Regions from separate parts of the Rhodococcus sp. LMD genome, predicted to be linked through region 2. Evidence: predicted binding sites of a transcription regulator. Region 2 holds the regulator's gene; the other holds the start of a gene.
What was found. The regulator LexA, encoded in region 2, represses DNA repair genes until DNA is damaged. The targets are predictions, from matches to a motif close to CGAACANNTGTTCG.
Positions count from the first base shown of each region.

Region 1: a site for LexA is predicted at 1,941-1,954, ahead of ACWPQI_RS22550 (CoA transferase subunit A). Genes of this name have one in related genera too.

Region 1 covers NZ_CM148557.1:4,929,962-4,933,365, forward strand. Annotated here, with positions in the region: gene ACWPQI_RS22540 (carboxymuconolactone decarboxylase family protein) at 1-417, shown strand, start outside; gene ACWPQI_RS22545 (CoA transferase subunit B) at 467-1,120, opposite strand; gene ACWPQI_RS22550 (CoA transferase subunit A) at 1,117-1,863, opposite strand; gene pcaH (protocatechuate 3,4-dioxygenase subunit beta) at 2,033-2,752, shown strand; gene pcaG (protocatechuate 3,4-dioxygenase subunit alpha) at 2,745-3,341, shown strand; gene ACWPQI_RS22565 (lyase family protein) at 3,355-3,404, shown strand, end outside.
Region 2 covers NZ_CM148557.1:2,255,931-2,259,334, forward strand. Annotated here, with positions in the region: gene ACWPQI_RS10575 (uracil-xanthine permease family protein) at 1-10, shown strand, start outside; gene ACWPQI_RS10580 (acyl-CoA dehydrogenase family protein) at 91-1,233, shown strand; gene lexA (transcriptional repressor LexA) at 1,305-2,018, opposite strand; gene ACWPQI_RS10590 (LysM peptidoglycan-binding domain-containing protein) at 2,296-2,919, shown strand; gene nrdR (transcriptional regulator NrdR) at 3,112-3,404, shown strand, end outside.

The DNA.
Region 1 (3,404 bases), 2.7 Mb from region 2:
GAGGTGCTCGTGCTGACGATCGCCACGCGCAACGAATGCCACGTCTGCGTCGCACTGCACACCGCCGTGCTGACGCGGATGGGTGCGCCGGGCAACCTCGTCGACGCCCTGCGGGCCGGCCGACCGCTCACCGATCCCCGACTCGAGGCCCTGCGGACATTCACCGTCGCCGTGCTCGACTCGGCGGGCGCGGTCCCGGCCGACCGGTGGGCCGCGTTCACCGCCGCCGGCTTCACCACCCGCCATGCACTCGACGTCGTCCTCGGCGTCGGCACCTTCACCCTCTCGACGCTCGCCAACCGCCTCACCGGTGCCGAACTGGACCCGCCGCTCGCTTCGTTCGCGTGGCACCCCGCACCGGCTCCGACGCCGACGGGCCGAATGTCACATTCGGTCGGTCAGATCGACGCGGTGTGACATTCGGCCCGTAAGTGTTCGGCCCGTGAGCCTTTCGGAGACGGTGAGATCAGACGAGAAGGGTCGCGGCCGTCGCGGCGACGACGTCGTCGACGCTCACGCCGGGCGCGGTCTCGACGAGCTTCAGGCCCTCGTCGGTGACGTCGATGACGGCCATGTCGGTGATGATCCGCTGGACGCAGCGCTTGCCGGTCAGCGGCAGGGTGCACTCGTCGAAGATCTTCGGTTCACCCTTCTTCGTGACGTGTTCCATCATCACGATGACGCGCTTGGCACCGTGGACGAGGTCCATCGCGCCGCCCATGCCCTTGACCATCGCGCCGGGGATCATCCAGTTGGCGATGTCGCCCTTCGCGGAGACCTGCATCGCGCCCAGGACGGCGACGTCGATCTGGCCGCCGCGGATCATCCCGAACGACTGCGCCGAATCGAAGAACGACGCACCCGCAATGGTGGTGATGGTTTCCTTACCGGCGTTGATCAGTTCGGGATCGAGTTCGTCCTCGGTCGGGTACGGGCCGACGCCGAGCACGCCGTTCTCCGAGTGCAGGATGACCTCGACGCCCGGATCGAGGTAGTTGGGCACCAGGGTCGGCATGCCGATGCCGAGGTTGACGTACTGCCCGTCCGAGAGTTCCCGGGCCACACGCGCGGCCATCTGCTCGCGGGTCAGCTTCTTCACGGTGGTGGCGGTCTGGGTCATGAACGAACCGTCCGATTCTCGATGCCGACAGTGACAGGTCCGACGGGCACGACGCGCTGGACGTGGATGCCGGGGGTGTGGATCTCGTTGGGGTCGAGCTCGCCCGGTTCGACGAGGTGCTCGACCTGCGCGATGGTGATGCGGCCCGACGTGGCGGCGGGCGGGTTGAAGTTGCGGGCGCTCGCGCGATAGACGAGGTTGCCGTGCCGGTCGCCCTTCCAGGCGTGCACCAGGGCGTAGTCGGCGACGATTCCGCGCTCCATGACGTAGGTCTCGCCGTCGAACTCGCGGACCTCCTTCGGGGGCGACGCGACCGCGATGCCGCCGTTGCCGTCGTAGCGCAGCGGAAGCCCGCCCTCCTCGACCTGGGTGCCGACGCCGGCCGGGGTGAAGAACGCGGGGATGCCCGCGCCGCCGGCGCGCAGCCGCTCGGCGAGGGTGCCCTGCGGGGTCAGTTCCACCTCGAGCTCGCCGGAGAGGTACTGGCGGGCGAACTCCTTGTTGGAGCCGACGTAGGAGGAGATGGTGCGTCGGATGCGCCCCTTCTCCAGCAGTACGCCGAGGCCGAAGCCGTCGGTGCCGCAGTTGTTGCTGACCGTCTCGAGGTCGGTGGCGCCCTGGTCGAGCAGCGCGTTGATGAGGATTTCCGGGACGCCGACCAGGCCGAATCCGCCCACGGCGATGGTGACGCCGTTCGGGATGTCGGCTACGGCCTCGGCGGCGGTGGCAACGACTTTGTCCATGCCCTTACGATAGCGCCAGTCGTACGTAATGTGAACCCTCGTCCGTCATGCGAACCATTTCGATACTGTTTCAGTTTCGAATATTGATTCGTGCCGGGTGACCCACTAGCCTTGTACGCATAGCGTCCCTCCGTCCATATCGCGAACACGCGCCGAACACCGAGGTCTCATGCTTCATCTGCCGCCCCGCTTTGCGCGCCCCGACGGCGCACACCCGCCGCTGGACTTCCCCGACTACCGGACCACCGCGCTGCGCCGCCCGGCCCAGCCGCTGACGCTGATCCCGCAGCGCCTCGGCGAACTCACCGGACCCGTCTTCGGCGAGGACCGCGTGCAGGAGGGCGACGCCGACCTGACCCTCGCCCACGGCGGCGAGGCCGCCGGGCAGCGCATCATCGTGCACGGCCGGGTGCTCGACAGCGACGGCAAGCCCGTCCCGCACACGCTGCTCGAGGTGTGGCAGGCCAACGCCGCCGGCCGGTACCGGCACGTGAACGACAACTGGCCCGCCCCGCTCGACCCGCACTTCGACGGCGTCGGCCGGTGCGTCACCGACGCCCAGGGCAACTACCGGTTCACCACGATCAAGCCCGGCGCCTACCCGTGGCGCAACCACCACAACGCGTGGCGCCCCGCCCACATCCACTTCTCGCTGTTCGGCACGGCGTTCACCCAGCGGCTCGTCACCCAGATGTACTTCCCCGACGACCCGATGTTCTTCCAGGACCCGATCTACAACTCGGTGCCCGCCGAGGCACGGCACCGCATGGTCAGCGTCTTCGACTACGACGCCACCGTCGACAACTGGGCCCTCGGATTCCGTTTCGACATCGTCCTGCGCGGCCGCGAGGCCACCCCCTTCGAGAACGAGGAGGACGACGATGAGTGAGTTCGCTCCTCGTTACCCCGTCACCCCCGGCGACCAGAGCACGGCCACCTTCGGCCCCACGCCGTCGCAGACCGTCGGCCCGTACTGGAAGATCGGCCTCGACTGGGGCGCCGACGGTGAGAACGTCGTCCCCGCCGACACGCCCGGCCGGATCACCGTGCGGATCACCGTGATCGACGGTGACCGTACGCCGATCGCCGACGCGATGGTCGAGACCTGGCAGGCCGACGCCGACGGCCGGTTCGGCACCGACGGTTTCCGCGGCTTCGCCCGCAGCGCCGCCGACGAGACCGGCACCGCCACCGTCTACACGATCAAGCCCGGCGCCCACGAGTCCGACACGGACGCCGACGAGGCGCCGCACCTGAACGTCGGGATCTTCGCCCGCGGCATGCTCGATCGTCTCTGCACCCGCCTGTACTTCCCGGAGGATCTCGCCGCGCACGCGACCGACCCGGTGCTCGCCGCGCTGCCGGAAACGCAGCGGCGCAAGCTGATCGCCGAGAAGTCCGACGACGGGTACGTCTGGACCGTGTACGTTCAGGACCTCGATCCGAACGGTGTGGAGACGCCGTTCTTCGCGATCTAGACGGGAGCGTGTCTTGACCGTGCCGGCGCAGTCCGACCCCACCCGCGGTGCCCTCTTCGACCC
Region 2 (3,404 bases):
TCACAAATAACGCTCGTTCCTGTCAGCGTCAGACGGGCCTTCCGATGTCTACCGTGAGCGTGACGTACGTCATCGGATACAGGAGCGCACATGGAACGCACCCTCTTCGAGCCCGAGCACGAACTCTTCCGGGAGTCGTACCGGAAGTTCCTCGAGCAGGAGGTGGCTCCCTTCCACGAGCAGTGGGAGCAGGACAAGATCGTCGACCGCGAGGTCTGGAAGAAGGCCGGCGCGCAGGGTTTCCTGGGCATGGCCGTGCCCGAGGAGTACGGCGGCGGCGGTGTCGAGGACTTCCGCTACAACACGATCGTCACCGAGGAAACCACCCGCGGAGGGTTCAGCGGCATCGGTTTCATGCTGCACAACGACGTCGTGGCCCCATACCTGCTGAAGCTGGCGAACGAGGAGCAGAAGCAGCGCTGGCTGCCGGGATTCTGTTCCGGCGAGATCATCACTGCGATCGCGATGACCGAGCCCGGTACGGGCAGCGACCTGCAGGGCATCAAGACCCGCGCGGTGCGCGACGGCGACGAGTGGATCCTCAACGGTTCCAAGACCTTCATCACCAACGGCATCAACGCGGACCTGGTGATCGTCGTCGCCTGCACCGACCCGGAGAAGGGCGCGCAGGGCTTCTCGCTCCTCGTCGTCGAGCGCGGGATGGCGGGCTTCGAGCGGGGCCGCAACCTCGACAAGATCGGCCTCGCGGCGCAGGACACCGCCGAACTGCACTTCACCGACGTGCGGGTGCCTGCCGCCAACCTCCTCGGTGAGGAGGGCATGGGCTTCATCTACCTGATGCAGAACCTGCCGCAGGAACGTCTGTCGATCGCGGTGGTGGCGGCGGCGGCGATGGAAGCCGTGCTCGAGGACACGATGCAGTACTGCCGGGACCGCAAGGCATTCGGCAAGTCGATCGGCAGCTTCCAGAACACCCGTTTCGAGCTGGCCGAGCTGGCCACCGAGACCACCCTTGCACGCGTGTTCGTGGACAAGTGCATCGAGCAGCTCAATGCCGGCACCCTGAGCGTGCAGGAGGCGGCGATGGCCAAGTTCTGGACCACCGACAAGCAGGTCGAGCTGATCGATCGGTGCCTGCAGCTGCACGGCGGATACGGCTACATGCGTGAATACCCGGTCGCGAAGGCGTATCTCGACGCCCGCGTGCAGAAGATCTACGGCGGGACGAACGAAATCATGAAGGACATCATCGGCCGCGGCCTGAATCTCTGACCCCACCGGGACATGCACGGCGGCGCCGCGAATCGCGGCGCCGCCGTGCGCGTTCTGCGGAAGGGGCGAGGTCAGATCTTGCGGATCACGGTCACGACCTTGCCGAGAATTACCGCGTCGTTGCCCGGGATCGGTTCGAACATCGGGTTGTGCGGCATCAGCCACACGTCGTTGTGTACGCGCTTGAACGTCTTCACGGTCGCTTCACCGTCGAGCATCGCGGCGACGATGTCCCCGTTGTCCGCGACGTTCTGCTGGCGCACCACGACCCAGTCGCCGTCGCAGATGGCCGCGTCGACCATCGACTCGCCGACCACCTTGAGCAGGAACAGCGAACCCTGACCCACCAGTTCTCTCGGGAGCGGGAACACGTCCTCGACGGACTCCTCCGCCAGGATCGGCCCGCCCGCGGCGATCCTGCCCAGCACGGGGACCATGGCAGCCGCCGTGGCCGACTCGGCGGCGACATCGACCCCGTCCACCGGCTGCGCCTGCGGCGCCGGCGGCTGCGAATCCTCGAGCCCGCGCACGTCCACCGCGCGGGGACGGTTCGGATCGCGCCGGAGGAAACCCTTGCGCTCGAGGGTGCGCAACTGGTGCGCCACCGACGAGGTGGAGTTGAGGCCCACTGCGTCGCCGATCTCGCGGATGCTCGGAGGGTAGCCGCGCTGGGTGACCGATTCGCGGATCACCTCGAGGACGCGGCGCTGGCGTTCCGTGAGGCCGACGGCCGGATCCGCGGTGGTCGTCCGGCTCCGCCCCGCCGGGGGATGGCCGTCCGTCATGTCGTGACCTCCGTGCGTCGTGTGTCGGATGTGCTGGATGTGATGGATCGAATCTAGCTCTCCGCGGCCCGGTTATCAAACATCTGTTCGACGTTTTCCGCCCGTTGTGCTGACTTTGTCGGAGCGACGTGGTACACATCGAACATACGTTCCTTCGAACAGGTGATCGAACGGCCGTCGATCGAGCGATGACCGAAGTTCCGCTGCGGGTCCTGCTCCCGCGGACGAGCGACACGTCGCGGGCACCGTCCCGCGGGCGAGTGACACGGAGGCCTCGATGAGGACATCAGCAGTGCGCCGAACCGAACGGAACCACCGGCAGTTCGACGACACCGGGCCGCACGACACCGGGCCGCACGACACCGGGCCGCACGACACCGGGCCGCACGACACCGGGCAGCACGACACCGGGCCGCAGGACACCGGGCCGCAGGACACCGGGCCGCAGGACACCGAGGACCGGGTACGCCGGGCAGGGACGACGCATCTCGTGCGGCGCCCCCACGAGGCGCCCGCCCGCCGGCTTCCCGTCCGTCCGGACGGGGGGATCGTGGACTACCGGCGCGCTCCGGTCCGGGTCTCACGCGTCCCGCACCGGCCGGCCGAGGTCGCACACACCCGCCCGGGCACGATACTGGCGACGGCGCTGCTGACCGCGCTCGTGACTGCGGGACTGCTCGGCATCGCGCACCTGCGCACCAGTCAGGTCGCGGCCGGCGCCGCACGCACCGACGTCACCGTCGTGCAGGCGGGCGAATCGCTCGGCGACGTCGCGGCCCGGGTGGCTCCGGGTCTGTCCCGGTCCGAGGCGATCGAGCGGATCCTCGACCTCAATGCCATGCCGGACGGTCGCCTCCGCACCGGCCAGACCCTGCTCGTTCCGGCCTCCGCGCCGCGGTGAACAGGCATGGGCGGGCAGGCACCGGGTTCGGCCGACGACCCGGGTATGCAGGTATTGTCGACTCTTGTCAGTGACACCACCTCGTGTGGTCGCGCCGAGAGCGATTCGCCTGCCGGTGGGTCCGGTCTCGGGAGGACGGCATCGGTTCGACGCCGACGTCGCGGCCAGCACGGCTACGACGAAGGAATCGACATGTACTGCCCGTATTGCCGGCACCCCGATTCCCGCGTCGTCGATTCCCGTGAAGCCGACGAGGGGGCCGCGATCCGGCGCCGGAGGGCATGCCCCCAGTGCGGAAGACGGTTCACCACGGTCGAGACGGCGGTGCTGTCGGTCGTCAAACGCAGCGGCGTCACCGAACCGTTCAGCCGGGAGAAGGTGGTGCGCGGCGTAGCTCGCGCCTGTCAGGGACGCGACGTCGACAACGATGCCCTCAACCTCCTCGCCCAGCAGGTCGAGGACGCGGTGCGGGCCAAGGGGTCCCC